3 regions of the Neorhizobium sp. LMR1-1-1.1 genome follow, and region 3 is predicted to be linked to each of the others. Evidence: riboswitches for the same ligand, from Rfam matches in the RefSeq annotation. Region 3 holds a riboswitch; each other region holds the start of a gene.
What was found. Region 3 has a riboswitch for cobalamin ahead of MRBLMR1_RS23950 (ABC transporter substrate-binding protein). Riboswitches for the same ligand answer to the same signal wherever they lie in the genome.

Region 1: it holds a riboswitch for cobalamin, as region 3 does, so the genes downstream of both, MRBLMR1_RS16680 (aromatic ring-hydroxylating oxygenase subunit alpha) here and MRBLMR1_RS23950 (ABC transporter substrate-binding protein) in region 3, are expected to answer to the same signal.
Region 2: it holds a riboswitch for cobalamin, as region 3 does, so the genes downstream of both, MRBLMR1_RS29000 (DUF1636 domain-containing protein) here and MRBLMR1_RS23950 (ABC transporter substrate-binding protein) in region 3, are expected to answer to the same signal.

What each region holds. Positions count from the first base shown of each region.
Region 1 is NZ_JBEGHE010000025.1:737,387-748,020, forward strand. Features, by position in the region: gene MRBLMR1_RS16665 (FAD-binding oxidoreductase) at 1-950, opposite strand, end outside; gene MRBLMR1_RS16670 (L-threonylcarbamoyladenylate synthase) at 953-1,945, opposite strand; gene MRBLMR1_RS16675 (DUF6656 family protein) at 1,977-2,585, opposite strand; cobalamin riboswitch at 2,736-2,968, shown strand; gene MRBLMR1_RS16680 (aromatic ring-hydroxylating oxygenase subunit alpha) at 3,060-4,304, shown strand; gene MRBLMR1_RS16685 (NmrA/HSCARG family protein) at 4,355-5,254, opposite strand; gene MRBLMR1_RS16690 (winged helix-turn-helix transcriptional regulator) at 5,345-5,758, shown strand; gene MRBLMR1_RS16695 (BA14K family protein) at 5,854-6,339, shown strand; gene MRBLMR1_RS16700 (BA14K family protein) at 6,511-6,984, shown strand; gene MRBLMR1_RS16705 (transporter) at 7,047-8,051, opposite strand; gene MRBLMR1_RS16710 (acyl-CoA dehydrogenase family protein) at 8,265-10,094, shown strand; gene MRBLMR1_RS16715 (crotonase/enoyl-CoA hydratase family protein) at 10,288-10,634, shown strand, end outside.
Region 2 is NZ_JBEGHE010000080.1:159,388-170,021, forward strand. Features, by position in the region: gene cobG (precorrin-3B synthase) at 1-245, opposite strand, end outside; gene cobN (cobaltochelatase subunit CobN) at 242-3,751, opposite strand; gene cobW (cobalamin biosynthesis protein CobW) at 3,774-4,823, opposite strand; gene MRBLMR1_RS29000 (DUF1636 domain-containing protein) at 4,820-5,248, opposite strand; cobalamin riboswitch at 5,353-5,578, opposite strand; cobalamin riboswitch at 5,638-5,866, shown strand; gene MRBLMR1_RS29005 (CbtB domain-containing protein) at 5,905-6,081, shown strand; gene MRBLMR1_RS29010 (CbtA family protein) at 6,095-6,868, shown strand; gene cobO (cob(I)yrinic acid a,c-diamide adenosyltransferase) at 6,865-7,479, shown strand; gene MRBLMR1_RS29020 (cobyric acid synthase) at 7,483-8,940, shown strand; gene cbiB (adenosylcobinamide-phosphate synthase CbiB) at 8,924-9,889, opposite strand; gene cobD (threonine-phosphate decarboxylase CobD) at 9,894-10,634, shown strand, end outside.
Region 3 is NZ_JBEGHE010000047.1:135,364-145,997, reverse strand. Features, by position in the region: gene rsmA (16S rRNA (adenine(1518)-N(6)/adenine(1519)-N(6))-dimethyltransferase RsmA) at 1-510, shown strand, start outside; gene zigA (zinc metallochaperone GTPase ZigA) at 546-1,751, opposite strand; cobalamin riboswitch at 1,879-2,075, shown strand; gene MRBLMR1_RS23950 (ABC transporter substrate-binding protein) at 2,222-3,241, shown strand; gene MRBLMR1_RS23945 (ABC transporter substrate-binding protein) at 3,320-4,321, shown strand; gene MRBLMR1_RS23940 (FecCD family ABC transporter permease) at 4,396-5,349, shown strand; gene MRBLMR1_RS23935 (ABC transporter ATP-binding protein) at 5,358-6,119, shown strand; gene MRBLMR1_RS23930 (class I SAM-dependent methyltransferase) at 6,129-6,908, shown strand; gene gmk (guanylate kinase) at 6,909-7,583, opposite strand; gene MRBLMR1_RS23920 (YicC/YloC family endoribonuclease) at 7,587-8,474, opposite strand; gene mltG (endolytic transglycosylase MltG) at 8,527-9,783, opposite strand; gene fabF (beta-ketoacyl-ACP synthase II) at 9,911-10,634, opposite strand, start outside.

The DNA of each region.
Region 1 (10,634 bases), on a different contig from region 3:
AGCAGCGAATGGACCATGACTTCGGCAGTTTCGGCTGAATCCGAGGTCGAGATGTCGATCAGCACATACCACGGATGCGGTTCCGACAGCGGATCGCGCACGCCCTCGATATGGCGCGAGGTGAACTCGATGCCGATCCGCGGCATCAGCTCGAAACCGGTGAGCGCCATGCCGCACAGCGTCGAGGCCTTGTCGAACAGCGCGAGCGCGTCTTCGGTCGAGGCGACACCGGCAAGCGCCACCTGATGGCCGACCGGGCGGGGAAAGAGTTTCAGCACCGCGCCGGTAATGATGCCGAGCGTGCCTTCCGCGCCGATGAAGAGATCGCGCAGGTCGTAGCCGGTATTGTCCTTCTTCAGACGACGCAAGCCATCCCAGATCTCGCCGGTCGGAAGCACGACTTCCAGCCCGAGGCAGAGCTGGCGCATGTTGCCATAGGCAAGCACAGCCGTCCCCCCTGCATTGGTGGAAAGATTGCCGCCGATGCGGCAGGAGCCTTCCGACCCGAGCGAAAGCGGAAACAGCCGGTTCACCTCTTCCGCCGCCTTCTGCACATCGGCAAGGATCGCGCCGCCATCGGCAACCAGCACATTGGCCACCGGATCGACGTCGCGGATGCGGTTCATCCGGGCAAGCGATATGATGACGTCATTGCCGCCGGCGCGTGGTGTCTGTCCGCCGACAAGACCGGTATTGCCGGTCTGCGGCACGATGGCGGTGCCGGTTTCGCTGGCGAGTTTCAGGATCGCCGAGACCTCTTGCGTCGAGGCAGGCTTCAGAAGCAGCGGCGAGGAACCCTTGTAGAGACCACGATCCTCCACCAGATGCGGGGCAAGGCCTGCCGCATCGCGGATCACATTGGCATCTCCGACAATCGCGGCAAAACGGTCGATCAGTCCCGAAGCCATCTCTGAACCGGCCTTTGCGCTCTCGCCTGCTGCATTGTCCATTTTCATTCCTCTCCGTCGCGTGGTGCGGCTGCCCGTCCAAGCCTGTCATTGATCGCTTCGCCCAGTCCCTCGTTCGGGATCGGCGCAACCGCGATGCTTGAGGCACCGCTGGCATCCGCGCGCTTCAGGTATTCGAACAGGTTGGCCGCCGCCTGCGCAAGGTCGGCCGATGGGCTGAGGTCGAGATCGATCGCAGCCTTTTCCGCACCAGCAACCGGCTGGCCACCGAAACGGATCAGCGCTTCGCCCGGTTCGATTGCCGTCGCGTCGAGACGCACGGTAGCGCCCGGCGCATAATGCGAGGCGAGCATGCCCGGCGCCTCGATGATCGCGGCAGGGCCTGAGCGACGCTCAAGGTCACGCCCGGCAACATCGGCGATATGCATGGCCGCAAGACCACCGGGCCTCAGAAGCAGGATCGCGCCGGTTTCGGGATCGACGCGGATGATCGTCGACTCGACGCCGACTGGCGAAGAGCCGCCGTCGATGATCAGTTGAAGCTTGTCGCCGAGGTCGTCCATCACATGGCGTGCCGAGGTCGGGCTGATCTTGCCGGACGTGTTGGCGCTTGGTGCCGCAAGCGGCCGGCCGAAATCGCGGATCAGGTCGTTGGCAAAACCTTCCGGGCAGCGAAGCCCGACCGTTTCCAGCCCCGCGGTTGCCAGCGGATGGATGGTGCTGTCTTTCCTGAGCGGCAGGACAATGGTCAGCGGACCGGGCCAGAAGGTTTCGGCCAACTTTCTCGACGCCGGATCGAACACCGCGTACCGCTCGGCCATCTCGATATCGCAGACATGGCAGATGAGCGGATTGAACTGCGGACGCCCCTTGGTCTCGTAGATGTGCGAGATCGCATCGGCGCGCGTCGCATCCGCGGCAAGGCCGTAGACCGTTTCGGTCGGAATGGCGACGGGAAAACCGTCATTGAGCACGCGGCTTGCCTCGCTGATGGCGCGCTGGGGCTCATGGGTGATGTTTATGATTTCGGCTGTCATGCCGCTGTCAATACAGCGGAGTGCCCGTGCTTTAAAGCCTTTTGATGATTTCGCGCACTGCGGCACTGGGCGCGCCGAGCATCAGAACGTTGCGCATCGCCTCGCGCGGGCTGTTGGTCTGGAACAGAAGCCCGTTCTTGCGCCATGTCCGGTCGATCCGCGCCTGTTCGCCTGCTTCGCCTTCCACCGCGACGGCGAAATACATGCGGGAATTCCGTGGATTGATTCGGGCGAAAAACACCTCGTCGCCGCCGATCTCGGAAGAGAAGTTGGCGATGTAGAATGACCAGCTGACCATCGCATCCTGCGAAAAGAAGGTACGTGCTGCGGTCACATGGCAATAGCCCAGATGCGGGCTACCCTCCAACGTGCGGTGAAAGATGATCTTCGGCAGGTGGATAGACCGGTGAAAGCTGTTCAGCCGCTTATGCGTGGTTTCGCCGGCCGTTTCGAGCTTCTTGCCTGTCTTTTCAGCCACTTCGTCATGGGTGAGATAGCGACGTTCGTCGGGAACCCAGACAGGGCGGGAGCGTGGAATTCTGCCGGTTCGCAGGAATTCCGTATGGGCATTGCCGCTGCTTGGCGGCATCATCAAGGGCCTGGGCCTGTTGACTTCGTAATAACGGAGCTGTCCTGGCATGGTGGCGGCTCTTCCCAATGAATTTTCAAGAACACTATTAGCAAGACCTTAACAGTTGGTTTCTCCCGCAATCGGATGCTATTGCGCGATCGTCGCCAATGCAGTGGCCGATGTCGCAATGTCGTCTATGCGACAGGCCGGCGTCCCGCTTAAATATGACAAAGCTCAAGGTGCCGCCTCGCTAGGGGAAGCGGAAAATTGGGAAGCCGGCGGGTCGACGAGATCTATCCGGCGCTGCCCCCGCAACGGTGGTGGAGTTTAAGGCATGGTAGGGGGCGACCCCGGCCACTGGGACAGAGCCGAACGGCCGACCGGGAAGGTGCCATGCAGTCCTTTTGGGACAACTCCTCAGCCCGGAAACCAGCCTGAGCTTGATGACACCGGTCGCGGAGGGCGCACGGGACGGGAATTGGCTGCATTGATTGTTGCCGGCTTGTCCATGCCCTGAAGCTTGCTTGTATTGCGAGGAAGCATATGGACATTCACAATCAGGTTCTGCGGCAGCTGAAGAACCGCCGCGAAGGTTTCAGCCTGGAACAGCCCTTTTATATCGATCCCGATTATTACAAGCTCGATCTTGAGATGATCTGGTATCGCGACTGGTTGTTTGCCGGCCACGATTGCCAGATCAACAAGGCGGGCATGTATTTTACCCTGCAGGTTGGCGACTATCCGGTTCTCGTCATCCGCACGCGCGAGGGTGATATCCGCGCCTATCACAATACCTGCCGCCATCGTGGCCACCGCGTCTGCACCAAGGAAACGGGTTCTGCGACCCGCCTCGTCTGTCCCTATCACCAGTGGACCTACCAGCATGACGGCTCGCTGATGTCGGCCCGTCATATGGGCGATAATTTCGACAAGAAGCAGTTTGGATTGAAACCCGTCCACTGCCAGGTGGTTGCCGGCTACATCTTTATCTGCCTCGCAAAGGAAGCCCCGGATTTTGCTCCGGTTCGCGCAACGGTCGAGCCTTACATGGCGCCGCATCGCCTGCCCGAAACGAAGGTTGCCGCCCAGAACACGATCATCGAAAAGGGCAACTGGAAGCTCGTCTGGGAAAACAATCGCGAGTGTTATCACTGCGCCGGTAACCATCCGGAACTCTGCCGCACCTACCCGGAAGCGCCGACTGCGACCGGTGTGCAGGGCGCCGGCGACGATCCGTTCATTTCCGAACACTGGAGCCGCTGTGAAGCGGCCGGCCTGCCGAGCACGTTCAACATGTCGCCGGACGGCCAGTTCCGCGTGGCGCGCATGCCGCTGATCGAGGATGCCGAAAGCTACACGATGAACGGCCGGCCCGCAGTTCAACGGTCGCTCTCCGACGACGTGACGATTTCCCATATCGGCACGATGCTTCTGTTCCATTATCCCACCACCTGGAACCATATGCTGGTCGACCACGCGATCTCTTTCCGAGTCATCCCCGTCGGGCCGGAAGAGACGGCGGTCACCACCACATGGCTGGTCCACAAGGATGCGGTGGAAGGCGTCGATTACGATGTCGAGCAGCTGACCCATGTATGGAACATGACCAACCACCAGGACAGGCAGATCGTCGAGGAAAACGCCTTCGGCATCCGCTCTCCCGCCTATGAACCCGGCCCTTATTCCGAGGCGCATGAAGGCGGTGTGATGCAGTTCGTTGAGTGGTATTCGAACTTCATGATCGATCGCCTGCAGGGCAAGGACAGCACGCTTTACGCGGTGGCGTGATACTGAGCGCTCCTCCGCAATGTGCCGTCAGTTTGCGGAGGAGCCTGTTTTTACGCTGAGTGGGACGTACGATCACTCCCGATTAAGGCGTCGAAGGCTTGGTGTCCTTGGGTCGCAAGCCAGGCCCGAAAGGAAATGATCTCGGGGTTGATCTCGCGCATCGCAGCAAGGTCCACGTGATCCGCCAGCGGGCCGTTATCCAGGATCGCCGCAAGCTGACCAAGATCGCTATCGGCGGCCAGGACTTCAGCGGCAAAGCGGGAATAGATGACCGGACGACCGGCGGCCTCGCTGAAGATTTCCCCCAGCTGGCGCCCTGTAACCGTATCGCTCGCGATCTTAATCGTCCGTCCGCTGAACCGTATGCCATCGGCAAAGATCGCGGCGACGAATTTCCCGATGTCTTCCACGGCAATCAGTTGCATCGACTGGTCCGGCCTGAGGAAGAATGTATACCGGCCTTCTGAAAGGCCGAATGCCGGGTTGATCAGCATATCCATGAATATCATCGGTCTGATTATGGTTGCGGTGACCGGCAGCCGGCGGATATGCGCCTCGATCCGCGGCTTGGCGTCGAAACGGGCGATCCCGGTAGGTGTGTCGCCGGAACTGGCGCCCGAGGAATAGACGAGATGCGCGACGCCGCTTTCGGCCGCAAGATCGGCGATCCCGCACCCTATCCGTACCTCTTCGGTCTCTGACAGGTTGGCCGGCAATACGCTGAACACGCCATGGGCACTGTCCATCCCGGCGCGAAATGTATCGAGATCGGCAAATGATCCTTCAACCAGTTCGGCACCCGCCTGACGAAGGGCGACGGATTTGGGGGCCGCAATGTCTCGCACAATCGCGCGAACGGGCCATCTTGCCTTCAAAAGCGCTTCGGCGACCGCTCCGCCCTGCCGGCCGGTGGCGCCGAATACCAGGATTGGACGTTTGTCTTCTTTCATCTCAGAACCCTCGTGGTGAACACGGGGTCTCCATATATACTGTTGAAACACAGCCGGAAGACGGCACTATTTTCAGCCTCGGGCACACGGGTGATACTCTTGGACAATTCAGGTCAGAGCAAAACCGAAAGGCAGGTGACGCGCGATCAGGCTTTCCTGCCGCAACCTGCAAACGGAGTATGCGGGCGTCTGGGTGACAAGTGGACGGTTCAGGTCATCTGGCGCCTCTCGCTTGCAGAGGGTCGAAGGCTCCGTTTTTCGCATCTGAAAAGGGAAATCGACGGCATCACGCAGCGCATGCTGACACTGACGCTACGCGGCCTGGAACGCGACGGTTTCGTCATGCGACACTATTTTCCCGAGGTGCCGCCGCGCGTCGAATACGAGCTGACCGAATTGGGGGCCGGCATACTGGCGTCTCTTCAGGCCCTGAATTTCTGGATCAGGGACAACTTCTCTCGCATCGAGGAAAACCGGCGCGTTTACGACGAAGCCGGCGAATAGGGCATCTGGCATTCCTCTGCCAGGGAATATGGCGTGGAACAAATGGGCATGTCTCGCGTTCTAAATCGCTGATTATATGTCGAGGAAACATTCCCATGAACGCATTCCGCATGCGCATTGCCACCGCCTTAACGGCGGCGGCCGTTCTTGCTACGAGTTTTGTTCCGGTTTCGGCCGCACCTGTGATGCCGGTGGCACCGATGGCGGTGCAGGCCTTCGCCAGCCAGGCGACCGAGGTCCAATACCGTCGCGACGATCGTGATCGCCGCTATTATCGCCATGATCGCGATCGCCGCCACTACCGCCATGATCGACGCGCCTATCGGGAAGGATATTACAACGGCCATCGCGGATATCGCGAGCGCCGCCAAGGCTATCGGTATCACAACGGTTACTGGTTCCCGCTAGCAGCATTCGGTGCCGCTGCGATTATCGGCGGCGCCATCGCCAACCAGCCGCGTGCTTCGGGGGGCAGCCATTATCAGTGGTGCGCCAATCGCTACCGGACCTATCGCGCTTCGGATAATACCTATGTCGCCAGCGCCGGCGTCCGCCGCTCTTGCGTTTCGCCTTACAGGTAAGCGGATATCATGACGAACAAGCCCGGACGCTCACGCGGCCGGGCTTTCACATTTCCGCGCATAGCATGCATTCAGGATAAAAATCCTAGCGTTGGAATGTTTGTTGGCTATCGTGTGAGTTGGTGGCGCGGGAGGCGTCACCTCTTCAACTAAGGGAATGGAGAGTACGAAATGACTCTGTTCAAGAAATTTGCCGTTGCAGCTGTTTCAGCCGTCGTTCTTGCTGGCTCACTCGGAACCGCGCAGGCGCTGCCGCTGCCAGCCGCACCGAATGCGCCGGTCGTATCCGACGTAAGCAACGTGCAATATAATCGCGACCGCGGCTGGCGTGGCGATGGCCCGCGCCGCGGCTGGTACGGAGGTCATCGCGGTTACCGCTATCACCGTGACGGATATCGTCGTCACAATGATGGCTACTGGTATCCGCTTGCAGCCTTCGGCGCCGGCGCGATCATCGGTGGAGCGATCGCCTCGCAGCCGCGTTATGTCGAGCCCGCACCCCGGCCTGCCTATAGCGGCGGAGGCGGCTTGAACCCGCGCCACTATGAATGGTGTGCGGGCCGCTACCGGTCCTATGATAGCTATTCGAACTCGTTCCAGCCGTATAACGGCCCACGCCAGACCTGTTATTCGCCCTACTACTGAGTGGGGTGGGAAATGGCACGATAAATCAGCCCGCGCTTCGGCGCGGGTTTTTCATTTGCGCATTACAGAATGCCGACCCGCCTTAGTAGCCACCACGCGGCGGCAACCGAAAGCCCGATCGCGCCGAAGGCGAACAGCGTGCCATGCTCCAGATGCGCAAATGGCAGGCCTTCCGTATTCATCCCGAAAAAGCCGGTGACCAGCGACGGTGGCAACAGGAAGGCGGTCATCAGCGACAGGATGTAAAGGTGGCGGTTGGTTTCCGACGAAAGCTTGGAATCGATTTCCTCATGCAGCAGCCGTGCCCGTTCCTGCAGCGCATAGACATCATGATCGACCGCTTCCAGACGGCTGATCAGTCGTGATGCCGCATCATCGAAACCATCCGGCATCTCGTCCTCGTCGGAAGCCGCGGCCCGTCGCATCAGGGTCAGCACCGTTCTTAAATGCCGGTGAAGCCGCACGACGGTGCGGCGCACCGGCGCGAGCTTGCGGCGTTCGTCACGCGGTGCGTTGTCGTAGACGAAATCCTCGATCAGGTTCAGCTCTTCCGTCAGTTCCATGACAAGTGAGATCAGCGTCCGCTGGAATTCGGCAACCAGAGTCTCGAACACATCGATCGGCCGTTTGAAGCGTGCCGCATTCTTTTCCATCTGCGCCTTGAGCCGGTCGATGGAGCGCAGCGGTTGCAGGCGCGTGGTGATGATGATGCGGTCGGAGACGAAAAAATGCAGCCAGCCGATATCGCGCGTTTCGCTGTCAAACTCCTTCTGGAAGTCGATCAGCGTGCCGTAGATCAGCTGCTCGTCGAGAATGATCGCCGCATGGGTATCACGCGTGGTGAGAGCCGCAAGCACCGGCGGCGTCACACCCGGCAGGCTTTCCAGAAAGGCCGGCACCCGGCTGTCGGCAAGGTTCAGATGCAGCCACAGAAACCCGTCCCCGCTATCCAGCTCTTTTGCCGTCGTCTCAAGCGGCAGCCGTGCGCAGGACCGCGTCGGCGCATCGAAACGGTAGGCCCAGACGAGGCCGGGAATGGCAGGCGTCATCAGCGGTGGCGTGTCCATCGGCAGAACTCCGGTATCCTGAAGACTGTCTACGACAAACTCGCGAAAGAATCTTTATCGCCGCGGCATCCTGCATTTTATCATTTCTCTTTCCCCTCATGCGCGACTGCTTCATGATGAAACAACCTGCCGATTGACAATCTCCTTTACGTTTACGTAAAAGGAAATACTTGTCCGGAGAGGCAAGGCTGCACGGCTGATGAGGAGGATCATATGTACAGCGCCCCGGTGGAGGAAATTGCCTTCACGTTGAACCATGTTGCCGGTCTTTCCGCGGCCCTGGAGGAGGGTCGCTTCGGCGACCTCAGCGGCGATCTGGTGGCGGCAATCCTTGAGGAAGCCGGACGCTTCGCCTCTAGCGAGATCGCTCCGCTCGGCGAGAGGGGCGACCGCGAAGGCGCGAAACTGGAAGACGGCGAGGTGACGACGCCGAAGGGCTGGCCTGACCTTTATCGTCGCTGGCGCGATGGCGGCTGGAATGGCCTGACCGCGCCGGAAGCCTTTGGCGGCCAGAACCTGCCGCATATGCTCAATGTCGCAGCGCTAGAAATGTGGAACTCAGCCTCAATGGCCTTCGCGCTGGCCCCGACACTGACGATGGGCGCGATCGAGGCGCTTGCTGCGCACGGTTCGGATGAGCTGAAGCAGGTCTTTCTGGAAAAGATGGTGTCCGGCGAATGGACCGGCACGATGAACCTGACGGAACCGCATGCCGGCTCCGATCTCGGCGTGCTGAAGACCCGCGCGGAGCCGCGCGACGACGGCACCTATCGCGTCTTCGGCCAGAAGATTTTCATCACCTGGGGCGAACATGACGCCGCCGACAACATCATCCATCTGGTCCTCGCCCGTTTGGCGGACGCACCGGCCGGAACGCGCGGCATTTCCCTGTTTCTGGTGCCGAAATTCCTGGTCAACGAGGATGGATCGCTCGGCGAGCGCAACGACGTTCTCTGCCACTCGATCGAGCACAAGCTCGGTATTCACGGCTCCCCCACCTGCACGATGATTTTCGGCGATGGCCGGTTCGGCGAGGAATGGGGTGCTGTCGGTTATCTCGTCGGCGAGGAAAACAAGGGGCTCGCCTGCATGTTCACGATGATGAACAACGCACGCCTCGCCGTCGGCATCCAGGGTGTCGCGATTGCCGAAGCCGCGACCCAGAAGGCCATCGCCTTCGCCAAGGAACGCACGCAGGGCAAGGCGCCCAACTGGTCGGGAAACGATAAAAGCGGCGTCCAGAACGGGGGCCAGAACGGGGGCCAGAACGGGGGAATGAGCCCGATCATCGAGCATCCGGATGTCGCCCAGATGCTTTTGACCATGAAGGCGCTGACACAAGGTGCGCGGGCGATTTGTTATGCCTGCGCCCATGCCACCGACATGTCCCATCATCATGAGGGTGAAGAGGCCAAACATTGGGCAGAGCGTGCGGCCCTGCTGACCCCGATCGCCAAATCCTTCTCCACCGATATCGGCGTCGATGTCGCCTCGCTCGGCATCCAGGTCCATGGCGGCATGGGCTTCATCGAGGAAACCGGTGCCGCCCGATACCTGCGTGATGCCCGTATCGCCCCGATCTATGAAGGCACAAACGGCATTCAGGCTATCGATCTTGTCACCCGCAAGCTGCCGCTTTCCGGCGGCGATCAGGTGAAGGGGGTGCTCGCCGAGTTGAAGCAGGTGGCGGATGAGGTCGCCTCTCGCAACGATCCCGACTTCGGCGAAACCGGTGACCGGCTGCGCGCTGCGATTGCTGCTCTCGAGGCAGCAACCGCGTGGTTGCTGTTGGCGCAGGCGGATGGCCGCACGGCCGATGCTCTGGCAGGAGCGACGCCCTATCAGCGCCTCTTCGGCCTCGTCCTGACCGGCGTCTATCTCGCCAGGGGCGGGCTGGTCGCAGCCGATAACGGCGAGGGGAGCGGCCGCGTCAGCCTCTGCCGCTTCATGGCGGAAAACCTGCTTGCAGAAACCTCGGCGCTCAAGGATCGCGTCATCGCCGGCTCCGCCAGCCTTTCCGCCGCCCGCAGCCTGCTGGATTAAAAATGCCCGCTCAACAACGTTGCGAACTATACAAAAGAAAACCCCTCCCAACCCTCCCCACAAGGGGGAGGGCTTAACCCGGCCGGTCCGTCATCGCTCGATTGAGGCGGGTGGGTGCCGCAAATTTTCTCCCCCCTTGTGGGGGAGATGGCCGGCAGGCCAGAGGGGGATCGTCACGGATAGAGGAGTTAACGTGACCGAACATATCATCGTCGAGCGTACCGACGCCTATCCCGGCGTTCTAATCATCCGCTTCAACCGGCCGGAAAAGAAGAACGCCATTACCGCCGCCATGTATCAGCGCATGACGGCGGCGCTCGAAGAGGCCAATACTGATGACGAGGTGAAGGCCGTCGTGTTTCTCGGCACCGAAGGCTGTTTTTCCGCCGGCAACGACATGGGCGATTTCGTCGGTTACGCGATGTCGGGCACCACGGAGCCGCCGGCCGGCGCCCTGTTCATCAAGGCGCTGGCGCTGGCCGAAAAGCCGCTCGTCTCCGGTGTTGATGGTCTGGCAATCGGCATCGGCACGACGCTCAA
Region 2 (10,634 bases), on a different contig from region 3:
CGCGCATCGGCATCCAGACGCGGCGCGGACATCTCGCTCAAGCCACGGACCTGAAGATTGCCGCGGGCGGAAATGTCGACCATGCCGTTGCCATGCTTCAGCGCCAGCAGGCAAATATCCGCCAGTTGTTCGGGCGAAATCGCTTCGATCAGCGAGATACGCGCCAACAGGCCGTCGCCGGTCATCATCGGGGCCGAAAGGGCAGGGCAGGCACCGCGTTGCAGAGTGAGCGGGAGCGCCGTCATGCGACCTCTCCCGTCAGCATCTCAAGCTCGGCATCGACCGCATTTCGGCGCGGATGCCATAGCCCGCGGATCAGCGCCGAGCGGAAACGCTCGCCCATATAGCGCGCACCTTCCGGGCTCTGCGTCAGCAGAAATTCTCGCACGATCTCATCACCCAGATAGGCGTCATAAGTGGCGTCGATCAAGGATTGAGGAATGGCGTGGGTCGTTTCGGCAAAGCCGATCAGTCGGTCGACCGTTTCCACCAGTTCTGCCGCGCCGCGTGGGCCGTGGCGCATCTGGCCGGCGATGAAGCGCGGATTGATGGCCCGCGCACGGACAACCCGTGTGACGGCTTCGGAAATCGAGCGTGCTTTCGGTTTTGCGGGATCGGTCGTATCGAGCGCAATCACGTCCGCCTTGCCGCCAAGCGCTGCCACCGCTGCGGAAAAACCGCCGATAAAGGCAACGTCGGCCGAACCGTCCAGAAGATCGCGGCCGGGATCGTCGCCGGTATGGACGAGTAGGTCAGCATTGCCGATCCGTCCGGCAAATTCGCCGGGCACATGACTCGCCATACCGTCGGCACCGCCGAAAGCATGGCTGGTGGCGTCGAGATAGATGCGCCCCAGCTCTTCCCGCTCGCCCCACGATCCATCGGCAAGTTTTTCCTCGATGCCGGAGCCGTAGGTGCCGGGCGCCGAGCCGAAAATGCGCGGCGGAACCGCGCCTGTTTTCTGGGCTTCTTCGGCCAGCGGGTTGTCTCCCGGTGCTTCTTCGCGCGCGGCAATCGCCCGCATGGCGGCATTGAGCAGGGCGATCAGCGCCGGGAACATGTCACGGAACAGGCCGGAAATCCGGAGCGTCACGTCCACGCGCGGACGGCCAAGCTGCGCCGGAGGCAGAACCTCGATGCCGGTGACACGGCCGGTCACTATATCCTGAACCGGCCTTGCGCCCATCAGTGCCAGAACCTGCGCCACTTCCTCGCCGCCGCTTCTAAGCGAAGCACTGCCCCAGAGATCGAAAACGAGGTTTTTCGGCCAGTCGCCATGGTCCTGAAGATAACGCCGCAGAATTTCGTCGGCGGCGCGTTTGCCCAGTTCGAACGCGGTTGGCGTCGGCAGGGTGCGCGGATCGCTGGCAAAGAGGTTCCGCCCGGTCGGCATCACATCCCGGCGGCCGCGGGCTGGCGCACCGGAAGGGCCGGGGCGGATATGCCTGCCATCCAGCGCATCCAGCAGAGCCTGCTTTTCCGTCCCGGCACTGGCAATCCGCAGCGGATCATCGTCGGCCTTGGCCACTTCGCCGAAAACATGCTGGCCGTCCTTGATCGCAAAGTCCTTGAGATCGCAAAGAAACGCATCGATCCGGGCAAGCGCGGTATCCGGGTCGTCGTCGCGGGAAACGCCGGCATCGGTGGCAATCGTCGTGTCTCGGGCCGCATCGACGATCAGTTTTGCCAGCCGGTCACGGCGGCGGCGGTCGAGGCCATCGGCCTGGGCATATTCGTCGACCAGCAGTTCAAGCTTCTTCTCATCGTCCGAAAGACCGGCGCCGGTCAGAACCGGGGGCAGGTGGCCGATGGTGACAGCGGAAATCCGCCTTTTGGCAACGGCTGCCTCGCCGGGATTGGAGACGATAAAGGGATAGATCACCGGCAGGCCACCAGTCACCAGTTCCGGAAAACAATCTTTCGACAGCGCCACCGTCTTGCCCGGGAGCCATTCGAGCGTGCCATGTGCGCCGACATGCACGATCGCATGAGCGCCAAGGGCGTGGCGCATCCATTGGCCGAAGGCGATCAGCGCATGGCGGGGCGGCAGGTCAGGGCTGTGATAGTCGGCGCGGCGATCGGCGCTGCGACCGCGATCCGGCGCCAGCGCCACGGTGACATTGCCAAACTCTGCGGCGCGGAAGCGGTATGCACCATCTTCCAGATCCGCGTCGTCTTTCGCCTGGCCCCATGCTTCGCTGGCACCTGGTGCTGCGACGTAGTCGCGAAGCGGCAAGGAGCCAGTTTTCCGATTAAGACGATCAAGGAGGTCGCGGGGCGTGTCGGGAATATCGGCAACCGAATAGCCGGCTAGCGAGACTTCGCGCAGCATGGCAAGCACGCTTTGCGGCACATCCAGCCCGACGGCGTAACCGGTGCGGCCCGGCGCGCTCGGATAATCCGGCATCAGGATGACGATTTTTCGCTCAGAGCGGATCGTCATCTTCATCCGCAGGAAGGCTGCGATCCGCTCGGTCACCTGGTCGACGCGATCCGGCTCGGGGCCGTTGACGAGTTCCGCTGATCCACTGCCCTGCTTGAAGGAGATCACACCGGCCAGAATGCGGCCATCGAGTTCCGGCAGGACGACATGCATGGCAAGGTCGGCGGGGTTCAAGCCGCGCAGACCCTCGATCCAGCCTTCGCGACGGGTGGTCGCGACAACGATCTGGAAGACCGGAATGCCTGACCTATCGAAAATCGTCTCGTTGCTGTCGTCGGTGCCGCTGGCAAAAGCGGTGGTCGTCAGGATCGCGGCGGGCTGAAGCTCGGTTACCGCCTGTTCGATAAAGGTTATCGCCTCGGCATCCTTCAGGCCGCTGACAAAGAGCGGCACGGGGGCGAAGCCGCGCGCGGCGAGCGCTTCAAAGAGTGCATCGATCGGTGCAGCGTCATTGGCGAGCAGCATGGACCGGTAGAACAGGATCGGCAGGCGCGGCGCATCCGGTGAAAATCCGGCCATAAGGTCTCGTCGGTCAACGATCCCTTTCCCAGGGCGATAAAAACCGGCCTTCGGCATCGCAATTGCAGGCGGAATCTCATCCGCCCCGCCGCTTGCCAATGCTCCCAGTCGCTGCACCAGAAGCCGCATATTGTCCGGTCCGCCCTCGCGAAAGCAGGCGAGAATGCCGGTAAGATTTGCCTCGGAAACCGTCGAGGCGGCGGCCAGCCGCTCGTCGCGCATGCTGCATTCGCCGGGCAGCATGGCGAGCGCTATCTTCCGGCGTTTCGCCAGCCGCGACAGTTCCTCGACGCCATAGGCCCAGCGGTCGTAACCGCCGAGAATGCGCACGAGGATGACCTTTGCGTGAGCCGCCGTCTTTTCCAGCCACAGGTCGACGGACATCGGATGGCGCAGGTCGGAGAGGTTGGTGAGGGCGAGCGACGGGCTGTTGGTGTTGCCCGAGGCTTTACCCCCCTCTGCCCTACCGGGCATCTCCCTCGCAGGAGGGGAGATCGACTCGCGGCGAGGTTCCGCCCTATTCAATTGTTGAGGATTTAGCGGTGTTGCTACGTCTTGCTGATCTCCCCCCTTCTGGGGGAGATGGCTGGCAGGCAAGAGGGGGGTATCAAGGCCACGAGCCTCAGCCGTATTCCACGCGCCACGGTCAACCGCCTCCCAAGCCGCCGCAATCCCGTTCAGATCGCTGCCGGAAAAGGACAGAACCACCACATCGGCCGGTGACTGGTTGAGGTCTACCGGTTCTATAAGGTCGTCGAGCGACGACGATGTGGTGGCGAGTATGTGCATCCTTTTCCTCGGCCGGTGGCTCTTATGCCGCCAGCATTTTTTCGATCGCGGCGCGGTCGATGCCTTTTTCGCCGATCACGACGAGGCGGCTCTGGCGGTTTTCGCCAGGTGCCCAGGCGCGGTCGAAATAGTGGTTCACGCGCGATCCTACCGCCTGAACCTGCAGGCGCATCGGCTTGTTCGCGACGTCGACAAAGCCCTTTATGCGCAGCACGTTTTCCGCTTCCGCGGTCGCCGAAATACGGGCAGCCAGCGCTTCGGGGTCGGTTACCGAGGCCAGATCAATAACGAAACTGTCGAAATCGTCGTGGTCGTGGTCGAGTTCGTCGTCATGATGGGTCTTGCGGTTCTCGATATCGTCCTCGACGGCAAGGCCAAGGCCGATCAGAACGCTGGGATCAACCGCACCATTTGCAGCCGGTACGATTCTCACGGCACGCGGCAGATGCGCCTGAACTCGGCCCTTGGCGGCTGCAAGCGAAGCCTGATCGAGAAGGTCGGTCTTGGTCAGCACGATCATGTCGGCACAGGCGACTTGGTCCTCGAACACTTCTTCGACCGGATCGTCATGATCGATCGAGCTATCGGTCTGGCGCTGGGCTTCGAGCGCATCGTGGTCATCGGCAACGCGGCCTTCGGCCAGTGCTACACCATCAACGACCGCAATCACGGCATCTACTGTCACACGCGCCTTCACGGCCGGCCACTGAAACGCCTGTACGAGCGGCTTCGGCAGAGCAAGACCGGAAGTCTCGATCAGGATATGGTCAACGCGCGGCTCGCGGGCGAGAATCTGGTCGATCGCCGGCACGAAATCGTCTGCCACCGTGCAGCAGATACAGCCATTGGCCAGTTCGATGATGTTGTCGTTCGGGCAGCTCTCGATGCCGCAGCCTTTCAGCACCTCGCCATCGATGCCGACATCGCCGAATTCGTTGACGATGATCGCCAGCCGCTTGCCGTCCAGCTTTTCGATCAGGTTGCGGATCAGCGTGGTCTTGCCGGCGCCGAGAAAGCCGGTAACGACGGTGCAGGGAACCTTATCGAACTTAGGGGCGAAGTTTTCGCTCATGAAGGCATGTCCTCGTGGTGATGAAAGGGTGGGATACGGGCCGTCATGCCTTTTCCACGAAGGCACATCGGGCGGCCGCGAAGGGGCAGGAAACCGCGCTCGTCTTCGGCCAGCATCATCGCGCCGGTGACGATGTCGTCGGCATTTTCGGTGGAGAGGTGGCCAAAGACATAGGACCAGCCGGAACGGTGGTTGAAGGCCGCACTCGGGCTCTTATCGCAATTGGCAAGGCAGGTGACCGGCTTGACGGTAAGGGGCTTGCCCTCAGCTGCCAGTTTCAGCGCTTCGATCAGGCCGATACCGGGGCGGGCCTCGCTGTCCGTCGCCTCGCGGCAATTGGTGCAGACGAAGATCGTCACGTCGACGTTGCCGGCATTGCCGCCGACGGTCGTTCCGGTTTCGTCTTTTCGCGCATCATCTGTCATCAGGCCGCACTACCGCCGGGTTACTCAAGTCGGGGTGCGGAACAGGAAAGCCAAGCCATCCTGCAGCGATGATTGAAGCCTTTGCCGGAGCACCCCGCCCGGAAAAGCACGATTTTCAAACGGCAGGTCTCCTGGCTCGCGGGTCGTCACCATCCGCCTGCCTTCCCAGAAGGGTCCATGGCCGGACCTCTCCAGTGGCGTCTCTGGCGTGATGGCTCGCCGCACACAGTTGCGGGGGCAGCCGCGGCATTGGACGTTTTATCGGTCCGCACCGCATTCTCTCTTAGCCCCTGCCGTTGCCGGCAAGGGACCGTCGTGGCGCTCAAGTAAGCGTTCCGCGGTCAAACTGTCAATGTCGCAAAGGCGATTGCCGATAGAACCGAATTGACTATAGTGGATCTGTCTTTGGTGCCCGGAAGGGTTACTCAAGGGAATGCGGTGCGACGATCTTTCGTCAAACCCGCGGCTGCCCCCGCAACTGTAAGCGGAAAGCCTTTGCCCAAAACGGCCATCCGGTCGTCAAGCCACTGGAGCAATCCCTTTACGGATTGAACTGGGAAGGCGGGTGAAGGCGCCCGATCCGCGAGCCAGGAGACCTGCCAGAGACATTCGGCAATGGTAACAGCCCTCGGGTGGAGGGCAGAAAGACGAAGTCCATGGTTACGAATTCTGCTGCAGCCGCAGCCAGCGTTTCCGCATCAAAAATCATTCCTCTCGGCATGTCGGCCCTTCTTGGCCTGTTCATGGTCGGTTTCGTCGGCTTTTCGCATCTGGAAGTCGTACATAACGCCGCTCACGATACGCGCCATTCGCTGGCCTTCCCCTGCCACTAAGAGGAATTTCAAAATGTCGTTGTTTCGTAACATCGTCCTTGCGGCGGTGGTCGCCGGGTTATTGTCCGGCCTGCTGATGACCGTGATGCAGAGTTTTTCCACCGTGCCGCTGATCCTGCAGGCGGAAACTTTTGAAAATGCCGGTGGCGAAGAGGCCGGACACAGCCATTCGCATGACGCAGCGCCTGCCATCGGTGCGGCCCAACCAGCTGCCGCCGATCACCATCATGACGAAGAAGCGTGGGCGCCTGCCGATGGTTTCGAGCGTTTCATCTATACCGCTTCGGCCGATGTGCTCGCCGCCATCGGTTTTGCGCTCGTCGCAATAGCATTTGCCGAAGCGCTCGGCGGCTTTGGCGGCTGGCGCGGCGGTTTGATGTTCGGCATTGCCGGCTTCCTCACCGTCAGCCTTGCGCCGGGTCTCGGCCTGCCACCGGAACTTCCGGGCATGCCTGCCGCCGAACTCGGTCCGCGTCAGCTCTGGTGGGTCTCGACCGCTATCTGCACCGCTGCCGGCCTCGGTCTTCTTGCCTATACCCGTTCCGCCTTGCTGGCGGCTCTGGCGATCGTGCTTCTCGTTGCGCCGCATCTGGTTGGCGCGCCGCTTCCGCCAAGCCATGAAACGGCGGTGCCTGTCGAACTCCATGCCCGGTTCGTCAACGCCGTTTATGCCACAAATCTGATCTTCTGGGCGGTTCTCGGTGTTGCCGCTGCTGTGCTAAGGCAGAAGTTCCGCAGCGGAGAACAAGTTTCTCCGGTAACCGAAAGGGAGCTTGCAGCGCGTTGAAAAATATCGATGAAACCGCCGAGGAGCGTCATCGCGCCAAGATGGCGAACCGCAAGGCGGTTCAGGATGCAGAAGTCGCCGAGAAGACCCTGGAAAAGGGTCTTCTCATCGTCCATACCGGTCCCGGCAAGGGCAAGTCGACGGCGGCCTTCGGGCTTGCGCTACGCATGCTCGGCAACAACCGTCGTGTCGGTATCGTGCAGTTCATCAAGGGCGCATGGTCGACCGGCGAACAGCCGGCGCTTGCCGTGTTCGGCGATCGCGTCGTCTGGCATACGATGGGCGAGGGGTTCACCTGGGAAACCCAGGACCTCAAACGCGATATCGCGGCCGCGAACAAGGCCTGGGAGAAGGCACTCAAGTTGATGGCGGACGAGACGATCGGGCTGGTCATCCTCGATGAACTCAATATCGCACTTCGCTACGACTATCTTGATCTGGAAAAGGTCGTCGCCGCCTTCCAGGCCAGACGCCCTGACCTGCATGTTGTCGTCACCGGCCGCAACGCGAAACCGGCCTTGATAGAGGCGGCTGATCTGGTGACGGAGATGTCTCTGGTCAAACATCACTTCAAGGCGGGTGTCAAAGCCCAGGCCGGCATCGAGTTCTAGATCATGGTCGCTCGCTCGCTGATGTTCCAGGGAACGGGCTCCGACGTGGGCAAGTCGCTGGTCGTGGCCGGCCTTGCCCGCGCCTTCACTTTGCGCGGCCTGAGCGTCGCGCCGTTCAAGCCGCAGAACATGTCGAACAATGCTGCGGTCACCGCGGATGGCGGCGAAATCGGCCGGGCGCAGGCGCTGCAGGCGCGCGCGGCCGGCATGCCGCTCAGCGTGCATATGAACCCGGTGCTTCTGAAACCGCAGAGCGATATCGGCTCTCAGGTCGTGGTGCAGGGGCGTGTCGAGGGTAATGCCAAGGCATCCGAATATCAGCACCTGAAGCCCCGACTGCTTTCGCGCGTGCTCGAAAGCTTCGAGATCCTGCGCGCCAAGGCTGATCTGGTTTTGGTCGAGGGAGCCGGCAGCGCTTCGGAAATCAACCTGCGCCAGAACGATATCGCCAATATGGGTTTTGCCCGCGCGGCCGATGTGCCGGTGGTGCTGATCGGCGATATCGATCGCGGCGGCGTCATCGCCAGTATTGCCGGCACCAAGCTGGTCATCGATGCCGATGATGCGGCGATGATCCGCGGTTTCATCGTCAACCGGTTTCGTGGCGATCCGGCGCTGTTTGCCGAAGGCATGGATCTGATTGCCCGATTCACGGGCTGGCAATCGATCGGGCTCCTGCCGCATTTTGCCGATGCGGCACTTTTGCCGGCCGAAGATGCGCTGGGCCTTTCCCAGTCCTTTGCTCGCAAGCCGGGCGCGAAAATTCGAATCGCGGTGCCGATCCTACCGCATATTTCCAATTTCGACGATCTCGACCCGCTGGAAGCCGAGCAGGATGTGGAACTGATCCGCGTCCGTCGCGGCGAAGCCATTCCCGGTGATTGCGATCTCGTGCTGCTGGTCGGCTCCAAGGCTACGATTTCGGATCTTGCGGCGTTGCGCCAAGCCGGGTTCGATGTAGATATCGCCGCCCATCATCGCCGCGGCGGGCGGGTGCTCGGTTTGTGCGGCGGTTATCAGATGCTCGGCAAACGGCTTTCCGATCCGGAAGGGACTGAAGGTCCACCCGGCTCAGTCGATGGACTCGGCCTGCTCAATGTCGAAACCGTTCTTTCCGGCGCCAAGCGGCTTGAAGCAGTTTCGGGTTCTAGTTTCGATGGTGTTTCCTTTGCCGGCTACGAAATGCATATCGGTCGCACAGCCGGCGCGGATTGTGCCCGGCCGTTCTCGACGATCGGTGGTCAAGCGGAAGGGGCATCCTCCGCGGATGGCCGGGTCGTCGGCACTTACGTCCACGGGTTGTTTTCCGACGACAGGCAGCGGTCAGCCTGGCTCACCCGTCTTGGCGGTTCGTCTTCAGGCCTCGATTACGAGGCGAATGTCGATGCCATTCTCGATCGTCTCGCCGCCCATATGGAACGGTATCTCGATCTCAGCGGGTTGCTCAGACTTGCCACATGAGGACCGCCAGGACGCCGAAAAGGCCGATCAGCAGCATGTCGGCAATGCGGGCGATCTTCAGCGCGTCGTAGATATCCTCATAGACCAGTTCGCTGCGGCCGCCTTCGCCCATATAGCTCGCCTCGATCATCTCGCCGCCATAACTGCGCGGGCCGGCAAGCGCTATTCCCAAGGCACCTGCCATCGCAGCTTCAGGCCAGCCGGCATTGGGCGATCGATGGTTCTTGGCATCGCGGCGGATCGCCCTGATGGCATTGCTTGGCGAGGCATCGCGAACAAAAAGCGCGGCAACCACGAAAAGCGCTGCCGTGAGGCGCGAGGCAGGCAGGTTGACGAGGTCGTCGAAACGGGCGGCCGCCCAGCCGAAAGCTTCGTGGCGCGGCGAGCGGTGGCCGATCATGCTGTCGGCGGTATTGGCTGCCTTGTATGCCGCACCGGCGGGCAGGCCGCCGATCCCCATCCAGAAGGCCGGCGCGACCACGCCATCGGAAAAATTCTCGGCGAGGCTTTCGATCGCCGCCCGGCAAACTGCCGCTTCGTCCAATTGTTCGACATCGCGGCCGACAATTCTGGAGACGGCCGCCCGTCCCGCCGGCAAGCCATGGTGCTTGAGCGAGGAAGCGACATCGCGCACATGCCGCTCGAGACTCTTCTGGGCCGGGAGGCTCGCAGCGACAAGAATGAGCAGGATCGGACCCAGCGGGATAACAAGCAGCACATCCTGCAGGACCGCAGAGACAAGAATGACAATCGCCATCAGAACGGCGAGTGCCTGGATCCCCATGCGTTTTCGCGTGGCAAAGTCATCCGCCTCGCGGTTCCATCGGGTGTCGAGTTGCGATATCAGCCGGCCGATCCACGTGACGGGATGGCCGATCAGCCTGAACAGCCAATCCGGGTAGCCGGTAAAGCGCTCCAAGATCAGCGCGAGGAATGCAAGAAGGAACATTGCTGTGGCAAACCCAAAGGATAAAGATGTCGTTGGCGATCCGATCCAGCACGGCGGCAATCTGGCCAGGGCACGCGCGCTGTTTCCTCAGGCGCCTGAGCCATGGATTGATCTTTCGACCGGTATCAATCCGCATTCCTATCCGCATTCGCCGATCCCTAGCAATGTTTTTGCACGGCTGCCGGAACCGGCATCGCTTGATGAGTTGAAAGCGATCGCAGCTAAAACCTATGGCGCGCTGTCCGCGGCCCATGTCGCGGCAGGGCCAGGCACGCAGATCCTGCTGCCGATCGTCGCCTCGCTGATCGATGGGCGCAAGGCAGCAATTCTGTCTCCCACCTATGCCGAACATGCCCGCGCAGCAAAACTGGCCGGATTCGAGGTCACCGAAACCGATGACATCAATCAGCTCGCAGCGGCCGATCTTGCGGTCATCGTCAATCCCAACAATCCGACCGGTCGCGTCGTGCCGAGGGCGGATCTGCTGTCGCTTGCCGACGCCATGCGGGCCAAAGGTGGACTGCTTGTCGTTGATGAAGCCTTTTCGGACGTGTCCGAGGCCAAAAGCGTTGCGGAAATGGTCGAAAGCGGTGGCCTTCTGGTCTTGCGTTCATTCGGGAAATTTTACGGCATGGCCGGCCTCAGGCTCGGTTTTGCGATCTCGCATCCCGATGTGGTGCGACGGATTGAGGACAGGCTCGGTCCCTGGGCGATATCCGGTCCAGCGCTCCATGTGGCAAGCGAG
Region 3 (10,634 bases):
GCGGCAGAAAAGGCAGATGGCGGGCCGGTGAAGATCATCGCCAACCTGCCCTATAATGTCGGCACGCAACTGCTCCTCAACTGGCTGTTGCCGGAAAACGGAAAATGGCCGCCCTTCTGGGAAAGCCTGACGCTGATGTTCCAGAAGGAAGTCGGCCTGCGCATCGTTGCGGACGAGGAAGACGATCACTACGGCCGGCTCGGCGTGATCTGCGGCTGGCGGACGGATGCACATATGGTGTTCGACGTGCCGCCGCAGGCCTTCTCACCACCGCCGAAGGTGACGTCGACCGTTGTGCATCTGACACCGAAGGCCAAGCCCCTGCCCTGCGATGCCAACAAGCTGGAACGCATCACCCACGCCGCCTTCGGCCAGCGCCGCAAAATGCTGCGCCAGAGCCTGAAGCCGGTCGGCGGCGAGACGCTGCTCAACAAGGTTGGTATCGATCCCCAGCGCCGCGCAGAGACGCTTTCCGTCGAGGAATTCGTTGCATTGGCCAACGCGCTTTAAGGCGCGTCGGCCACGGCGATCAACACAGCCTCAGTTCACGAGGCCTTGCGTTCCCAGTTTGCGAAGGGATCGGGTAAATTCGTCCAGAGTTCCGGGGTGAATGCCGGGGCGTCGACCAGACAGCTATCCAGCTCGGCCCGGATATTCTGCTCATCCATCGGATCAGCGCCGATGAAGACGATCTCCTGCCGCCGGTCACCCCAGACGGGATCCAGATAGGGCTTCATCATCTCGGCGAATTCCGGCGTCTGCGGCCAGCGTTCCTTCGGCACCGCCGACCACCAGAGTCCCGTTCTACCAGTGCGAACCAGCGCACCCGCCTGGCTGATCTCGCCGACGAAATGCGGACGTGTCGCCAGCCAGAAGAAGCCCTTGGCACGGACGACACCCGGCCATGACCTGTCGATGAAGCGCTGGAACCTGGCCGGATCGAACGGCCTTCTGGCGCGGTAGACGAAGGAGCGGATGCCGTATTCCTCCGTCTCCGGCACATGATCCCTGAACCCGTGCAGTTCCTTGAACCAGAGCGGGTGCTGTTCCGCCTTGTCGATATCGAATCGGCCGGTGCCCAACACATCCCTGAGGTCCACTCTGCCGAAATCCGTCTCGATCAACTTGGCATCAGGATTGAGCGCCACGATGATTTTTCGCGCGGCGTCGCGTTCGTCCGGGGTGGCGGTGCCGATCTTGTTCAGCACCACGACATCGGCGAACTCGATCTGCTCGACCAGAAGATCGACAATGGTGCGATTGTCGCCCTCGCCTGCCGTCTCGCCGCGATCGGCAAGGAAATCGCCTGAGCCATAGTCCTTCAACAGGTTGGCGGCATCGACGACGGTCACCATCGTGTCCAGTCTTGATATGTCCGAAAGGCTCTGGCCGTTCTCATCGCGAAAATCAAAGGTGGCGGCGACCGGCAGAGGTTCGGCGATACCGGTCGATTCGATCAGCAGGTAATCGAACCGCCCCTGCTCGGCGAGCGCACGCACCTCCTTCAGGAGATCGTCGCGCAGCGTGCAGCAGATGCAGCCATTGGTCATCTCCACCAGTTGTTCCTCAGTGCGCGACAGATTGGCGCCGCCGTCGCGCACGAGAGCCGCGTCGATATTCACCTCGCTCATGTCGTTGACGATCAGCGCCACGCGCATTCCCTGCCGGTTGGCGAGGATGTGGTTGAGCATGGTCGTCTTGCCGGCGCCAAGGAAGCCGGAGAGCACGGTGACGGGGAGCCTGTTTTTCATTGCAGATGTCCATTGCGACTTTTGTTACGTTATACTATTACGTCATCATGTGACCGGGACGCTGTCAAGCCATCGGGTTGGAAGCGGCTCATCACGCAAGTTCACTGGACAAGCTCCGGTGTGTCTCCTATCAAGGGCACGCTACGGTTCTGCATTCGCAGATGAAAAGGGAACGCGGTGAGGTCTTTTTGACCGAGCCCGCGACTGCCCTCGCAACTGTAAGCGGCGAGCCTTTCGTCACATCCACTGGTTTTTTGACCGGGAAGGAGACGGCAAGGCGCTCGAGCCGCGAGTCAGGAGACCTGCCGTCAGCTTTGGGCCTAACCAATACCGGACGAGGTGTTCCGGCAGGGAGAATGATATGACGCAAGCGACCCCGTCGCCCGCCATTTTGATGTGGACCGCAGAAGCGGCCTCGCATCGTCCTGCCTTTCATCCCGGCAAAGCCATTTCCTTCGAAAGGACAGGACATGAAACTCGGCTTGATCGCCGCACTGTTTGCGGTTTCCACCGCAGCGCTTCCCGCAACCGCATTCGCAGCCTCGACCAGCTATCCGCTGACGGTTGAAAATTGCGGACAGAAGGTGACCTTCGACAAGGCACCCGGCGAAATCGTTTCCATCGGTCAGGGCATGACCGAAATTCTCTATTCGCTCGGTCTTGCAGACAAGGTCGCCGGCACGGCCGTCTGGGTCGGCCCTGTGCTGCCGCACTATGCCGAGGCGAATGCGAAGATCAAACGGCTTGCCGACAACGATCCGAGCTTCGAATCCATCGTCGGGCTTGAACCGGATCTCGTCGCTGCCGAGTTCGAATGGCATGTCGGGCCGATGGGCTCTGTTGCCAAGCGCGAACAGTTTTCCGATATCGGCGTCAACACCTATATCTCGCCGGCCGATTGCGTCGCCAAGACCAATCTTGAAGGCGGCGATGGCGTGCGCAAGGAACTGTTCACGATGGACCTGATCTATCGGGAAATCGCCGAACTTTCCGAAATCTTCGATATCCAGGATCGCGGCGACAAGTTGATTGCCGAACTGAAAGCCCGTGAAGCAGCCGCTGTCGCCTCGATCAAGGGTGTGGAGGCAAAGAACCTGTCGATCGTCTTCTGGTTCTCCAGCAAGGAAACCAAGGGCGACGCCTTCATCGCCGGCAAGAACAGCGCACCGGCCTATATCCTCAAGACGCTCGGCGCGAAGAATGTCGTGACGACCGAAGAGGAATGGCCGCTGGTCGGTTGGGAAACGATCGCTGAGGCCAATCCTGCCGTGATCGTCATCGCCACCATGGATCGCCGTCGTTACGCCGCCGATGATCCGGCGGTGAAGATTTCCTTCCTCGAAAGCGACCCGGTCGTCAGCCAGCTCGATGCGGTGAAGAACAAGCATTTCGTGATGATGGATGCGCAGTCGATGAACCCGACGATCCGCACGATCGACGGGATCGAAACGCTCGCCAAGGGCATCCAGTCCTTCGGACTTGCGAACTAGGCCACGCCGCCTGCACCGCCCGCCATCCGGCCGGGCGGTGTTTTCCGGCACCTCATCCGTCATCCGAAAGGACAGGACATGAAATACGGCCTGATCGCCGCTCTTGTTGCGCTTCCCCTCACCGCCCTCACCTCCACGGCATTCGCCTACCCGCTGACGATCGAGAACTGCGGTTCGAACGTCGTCATCGACAAGGCTCCACAGAAAGCCGTGGGCCTCGGCCAGAACAGTACCGAAATCCTGCTGATGCTCGGTCTCGCAGACCGCATGGCCGGAAGCGCCATCTGGGTATCGCCGGTTCTGCCGGAACTTGCGGCAGATAACCAGAAGGTCCACCGCATCGCCAATAGCACACCGAATTTCGAGGCTGTGGTCGCACGCGAACCGGATTTCATCGCCGCGCAGTTTCTGACCTCGGTCGGGCCGCAGGGCCGCGTCGGCACGCGCCAGCAGTTTGCCGATCTTGGCGTGCCGAGCTACGTGTCCCCCACCGATTGCGCGGTGACGGATAACGCGGCTTCGGATGGCGCCCGCAAGAAGATGTTCTCGATGGATCTGCTCTATCAGGAGATCGACGAACTCTCGCGCATGTTCGACGTAGCTGATCGTGGCGAAAAGCTGATCGCCGAGATCAAGGCCCGCGAAGCTGCGGTGCGCGCGCGCGTTGCCGACAAGGCAAAGGATGTCAGCCTCGTCTACTGGTTCTCCTCGCCGGAAGTGGCGGGTGATGCCTGGGTGGCCGGCAAGAACGGCGCATCCGGTTACATCACGCAGGTGCTCGGGGCGAAGAACATCGTCACCTCAGAGCAGGAATGGCCGCTGATCGGCTGGGAAGCGATTGCCGCCGAAGATCCGACGGTGATCGTCATCGGCACAATGGACCGCCGCAACCAACCTGCCGATGATCCGGTTGCCAAGAGACAATTCCTCATCACGGATCCGGTCGTCAGCAAACTCGATGCGGTCGAAAAGGGCCATATCGTCGAGATGGACGCCCAGGCGATGAACCCGACCATCCGCACGATCACGGGTCTGGAAACCGTCGCCGCATCCCTCGAAAGCTTTGGATTGCTGAAGTGACTGCATCCCGCATCAGGCTCTGGGCCGCCGGCACTGCCGGCGTCCTCCTCGTGCTTGCCGCCCTTCTCGTCGCCATGACGGCAGGGGTGGCGATCGGCGAGATGACCATTCCAATGAAAACCACGGTCGCGGCAGTCACAAACCGCCTCGGCCTCACGGAGATTGCCGTACCGCGTATCCAGGAAGCGGTGATCTGGGATTATCGCCTGTCGCGCTCGCTGGTTGCCGCCTTCTGCGGCGCTGGCCTGGCGCTTTCCGGCGCGATCCTGCAGTCGCTCTTACGCAATCCGCTGGCTGAACCCTATGTGCTCGGCATATCCGCCGGCGCCTCGACGGGTGCCGTCTCTGTCATGCTGCTCGGTTTCGGCGCCGGCGCGATCTCGCTGTCGGCAGGGGCTTTTGCCGGTGCACTGCTCGCCTTCGCCTTTGTCGTGATGCTCGCCAGCGGACGGCAGACGGCGGACAGGACGATCCTTGCCGGTGTGGCGGCCTCGCAGCTCTTCAATGCGCTGACCTCCTACATCGTCTCGACATCGGCGAATGCCGAGCAGGCCCGCAGCGTAATGTTCTGGCTGCTCGGCAGCTTTGCCGGGGTGCGCTGGCCGGATGTGGCGCTTGCCGCGTCGGTCGTCAGCATCGGGCTTGTCGTCTGCATCTGGCATTCCCGCGCGCTCGACGCCTTCACCTTCGGGGAGGATGCCGCCCGCTCTCTCGGCATCGCCGTCCAGCGGGTGCGCATCGTGTTGCTGCTCGTCACCGCGCTGATGACCGCCACGATGGTGAGCATGGTCGGCGCGATCGGTTTCGTCGGGCTGGTCATCCCGCATGCCGCCCGCTTCATCGTCGGGCCGGGACATATGCGGCTCCTGCCCGCCTGCGCCCTTGTCGGCGCGCTGTTCATGGTGGTGGCCGATATCGTCTCGCGCATTATCATCGCGCCGCAGGTGCTTCCCATCGGCGTCGTCACGGCGCTGGTCGGCGTGCCGTTCTTCTCGGTCATACTCTACCGGGCAAGGAGGGTCGCATGAGCGCTCACTTGATGCTCGCCGCCAATGCGGTGCGCTGGCTTGCCGGCCGCAAGATCATCGTCGATGGCGTTTCTGTCTCGGTAGAACCGGGCCAGACCCTCGGGCTGATCGGCCCGAACGGCTCGGGAAAATCCTCGCTCATCCGTCTCCTGGCGGGTCTCAGGGCCCCGGCCGAGGGCGACGTCATGCTCGACAATCGCAAGATCTCCGGCTTCGGCCGACGCGAGCTTGCCCGTCGTGTCGCCGTCGTCGAACAGCATTCGATGACCGAGGCGAATGTCACCGTGCTCGATGTTGTGAAGCTCGGACGCACACCGCATCGCTCCGCGCTTTCCCCCTGGACCGGTGCCGACGACGAGATCGTCGAGAATGCGCTCGTCCGTGTCGGCCTCACCGACCGCCGCGACCAGTTCTGGCATACGCTTTCGGGCGGCGAGCGGCAGCGGGTGCAGCTTGCCCGGGCGCTGGCGCAGTCGCCTTCGGTCCTCATCCTCGACGAGCCGACCAATCATCTCGACATCCAGCACCAGATCGACATCCTGCGGCTGGTCGAGGATCTTTCGGTGACGACGGTGGTGGCCATCCACGATCTCAACCTCGCCGCCCGCTTCTGCGATCGGATCGCCGTGCTGTCGGAGGGTAAACTCGTCACCTGCGGACCACCCGCGGAGATCCTCACCGAGAAGATGATCGCCGACGTCTTCGGGGTCGAGGCACATGTCTCCACCTCCGCCCATCACGGCCGTCTCCATATTCAATTCCTGATGTAGGCAAGGTACATGCAGAACTGGGCGATCAAGGACGAAATCCGCGACTACTGGAGCCTTCGCGCCGAAACCTACGACAGCAGCCCGGGCCATGGGATCGCCAGACATGCTGAGATCGATGCCTGGAGCCGGCTTATCCGCCGTCATCTCGGTGACGGAGATGGCAGGGCAGCGCTCGATCTCGCCTGCGGCACGGGCGTGATGACGATGCTGATTCACGGCCTCGGCTTCAAGGTGACGGGACTGGACTTCGCCGAGCCGATGATGGCGCGTGCAAGGCGCAAGTCTGACGAGGCGAATGCTGCGATCCGGTTCCTGACCCGCGATGCAGAAGAAACGATGGAGCCGGACGATAGCTACGAAGTCATCATTGCCCGACATCTCGTCTGGACGCTCACTAATCCCGACAAGGCGTTTTCCGACTGGCTGCGCATCCTGAAACCTGGCGGCCGCCTGCTGATCATCGACGGCGATTTCGTCCGCCAGCACTGGCTGGAAAGGCTTCTACCCGTGCTCGACCGCGTTTTCGGCAAACAGCAGGATGGCCACAGCCTGTTGACGCCGGAACAATGGGCGCATCACGAACGGATCGTCGGCCAGGTGCATTTCAAGGGCGGGATCAGGGCGGACGATACGCTGCAGCTTTTCAGGACTGCAGGTTTTGGCGAGCTGAAGATCGAGACGGATCTCGCCGACATTCGCCGCAGCCGCGGCATCAAGCTTCTGTCGCGCAAAGGCCTTGCCTCGACGCTGCAGCACCGTTTTGCGATATCCGGCCGAAAGCCGCTCTGACTAGAGCTTCGGCTCTTCGGTCAGCAGCGTCGCGACGAAGTCGAAAAGGCCGTGCCGGCGATCGCGGCGGACGCGCTCGGCATTGACGATACAGTTGACGTGGCCGAACGCCTCATCGAGATCGTCGTTGACGATGACATAGTCATATTCACGCCAGTGCTCGATCTCGGCGCGGGAATTCAGGAGCCTGGTGCGGATCACCTCTTCGCTGTCCTCCGCGCGACGATGCAGGCGCGACTGAAGTTCGGTCATGGTCGGCGGCAGGACGAAGATCGAAACAATGTCGGCCTTCATCTTTTCCTGAAGCTGCAGCGCACCCTGCCAGTCGATATCGAACAGCATGTCACGGCCCTCGGCCATCGCCTGTTCGACCGGCTCGCGCGGAGTGCCATAGAAATTACCGTGCACCTCGGCCCATTCCAGCAGTTCGCCATTGTCGCGCATGCGCTCGAACTGCGGGATGGTGATGAAGTGATAGTGCTTTCCGGCAATTTCGCTCGGACGCTTCGCACGAGTCGTGACGCTGATCGAGATTTCCAGGCTATGATCGTCTCTGAGCAGGTTGCCAGCGATCGTCGATTTTCCGGCACCGGAGGGAGACGACAGTACGAGCATAAGCCCGCGTCGGGCAATTTTCGTATCTGCCTTGTCTGACGATGTCGGGGCCGGGCTCATTTCTTACTCCAGATTCTGGACCTGTTCGCGGAACTGGTCGATGACGACTTTCAGTTCGATGCCTGCAGCCGTTACAGCAGCAGAATTGGATTTGGAACAGATGGTATTCGATTCCCGGTTAAATTCCTGTGCAAGGAAGTCGAGCTTGCGGCCGATCGGCCCGCCTTTTTCCAGAAGCTCGCCGACTGCGGCCACATGGCCCTTCAGCCGGTCGATCTCTTCGCGCAGGTCCGCCTTGGTCGCCAGCAGGGCCACTTCGGCGTAAAGCCGGTCGCGATCGAGCGCCGCCTTGTCCTGCATGATCTGGTCGAGCTGGAGGTTCAGGCGGCGGGCGATCTCTTCGGGCGAGCGCGACGCATCGGTCTCGACGATATGGGTCAGTTCAGCGATACGGGCCACATGGGCTGCAAGGACAGCGCGCAATGCCGCCCCTTCGGTCTCGCGCATGCGCTTGAGGTTCGCAAGCGCCGTGGTCAAGCCGGACAGGATCGCCGCGTCGCGGGCGAGAAGCGCATCCTCGCCATCCTCCTGCTCGCGGATATCGACGAGGCCACGGATCGAGATCAACGTATCGAGGCGCAGCGGCGACGGATCGATGACGTCCTTCAGTTCTTCGCGCAGCGCAAGTACGGCTGCCAGTGCATCGCGGTTGACCACCGCTTCCATGCGCGTCTCGTCCACCGAGATCGTAAGCGACGCCTGGATATTGCCGCGGGAAAACGCCTCACCGACCATGCGGCGGGTGTCCGGCTCCAGCCGCTCGAGCCCAGGCGGCAGGCGCAGACGTGCATCCAGCCCCTTGCCGTTGACCGATCGCAGCTCCCAGACAAAGCGGCTACGCCCGCTGACACCTTCGCTGCGGGCAAAACCGGTCATCGACTGCAATGTCATTCAATCTACTCCATAAGCGTGCCACCGCTTGGCGCGGTGGCAGAAATTCTGGTCAATTGCCTGTCGGCCTTTCGGCGTCCGCGCCGTCCGGCTGGCCGTCGACAACCTCTTCCCCCGCGTTTGCTGCAGCAGCGGTGCCTGCCTTGCGCTCGGCCTCGATCCTGCGCCAGCGCTTGACGTTGGCATTATGCTCTTCGAGCGTCGGCGCAAAGACGTGACCGCCGGTGCCGTCGGCAACGAAGTAGAGATCCTTGGTGCGCCACGGGTTGGCGACGGCTTCGAGTGCTGCACGGCCCGGATTGGAAATCGGAGTCGGCGGCAGGCCCTTGATCTTGTAAGTGTTGTACGGCGTCTCTTTCTGCAGGTCGGACCGGTAGATCGGGCGATCGGATGGTTTTCCATCACCGCCGAAGATGCCGTAGATGATCGTCGGGTCGGACTGAAGGCGCATGCCTTTCTGCAGCCGGTTGAAGAAGACCGAGGCGACGTGGGCGCGCTCGTCATCCTTGCCGGTCTCGCGCTCGACGATCGAGGCCAAGACGACGAACTCTTCCTTCGTCTTGATCGGCAGGTCCGGGTCGCGGCGCTCCCAGATCTGGTCAATCAGCTTCTGCTGGGCAGCATGCATCTGCGACAGGATTTCAGAACGGTTCGTCCCGCGGGAGAATTTGTAGGTATCCGGGCGAAGCGTGCCTTCCGCCGGCAGGTCGGCAGGAAGATTGCCTTCCAGGATTGTGTCCTCTCTCAGTCTGAGCGCCATCTGGCGGACGGTCAGGCCTTCCGGCATCGAGATCGAATAGAGGATTGACTTGCCGGATTCCAAAAGATCGGCGATCTCCTGCATCGTGGCATGGGCCTTGATCTCATATTCGCCGGCTTTGAGGCTACGGCGATTTTCGGCCGAACCGGCGTAACCGAGATTGACCGAGGTAACGTAACGGAAGACCCGTGCATCCTCGATGATCTCGTTGCGCTCCAGGCTTGTGGCGATCTCGGCAATGCCTGCGCCTTCGCGCACGACGAAACTGGTATTGGCTGCAAGAGGGCCAGGGCTGTGATAGCTGGACAGCGCGTAATAGAAAATCGCGGCACCGGCGAGGCACACAAGCACGATCATCGTCATCACGAAGTTGAAGAAGATGATGACCTGGCTGCGGGCTTTCTTTGAACGTCGCGGCGGATCCGGCACGCGTTCCGGCTTCAGGGCTTCGTTCGGTGATTTGGGAATGATCGGGCCGCGGCTGCTGCCGTTGTTGGCTGCATTGCCACCGCTGGGCGGAAGCTCGCCACCATTATCGGAATTGCTCAACCGCACCCCCCTTTGCACTAATCGGAATCATTGCCCGCTGTTTGGCCAAGCAATACGGCAAAAAGCAGGTTCAGAATATGATGTCGGCTAGACAGTAATGTCCAGCCGACGATGGAGGCGATCACAATTACGCGTCGTAACGCTTCAGAACGAGCGACGCATTGGTGCCGCCGAAGCCGAAGGAGTTCGACAGCGCGACGTTGACGTCACGCTTGCGGGCCTGATGCGGCACGAGATCGATTGCGGTCTCGACGTCCGGATTGTCGAGATTGAGTGTCGGCGGCACGATGTTGTCGCGGATCGCAAGTGTCGCGAAGATCGCTTCAACGGCACCGGCGGCACCAAGAAGGTGGCCGATCGCCGATTTGGTCGACGACATGGAAACCTTCGAAGCCGCATTGCCGACCAGACGCTCGACAGCGCCGAGTTCGATCGTGTCGGCCATGGTCGATGTGCCGTGGGCGTTGATGTAGTCGATATCGGAGGCAGACAGGCCGGCACGCTTCAGAGCCATGGTCATGCAGCGGAACGCGCCATCGCCATCTTCCGACGGCGCGGTGATGTGATAGGCGTCGCCCGACAGACCGTAGCCGACAACCTCGGCATAGATCTTGGCGCCGCGGGCCTTGGCATGTTCGAGTTCTTCGAGAACCACAACACCGGCGCCTTCGCCCATGACGAAACCGTCGCGGTCGCGGTCATAGGGGCGCGATGCTTTTTCCGGATTGTCGTTGTGCTGGGTCGACAGCGCCTTGCAGGCGGCAAAACCTGCGAGACCGATACGGCTGACCGGAGATTCCGCGCCACCGGCGACCATCACGTCGGCGTCGCCGAAAATGATCAGCCTTGCG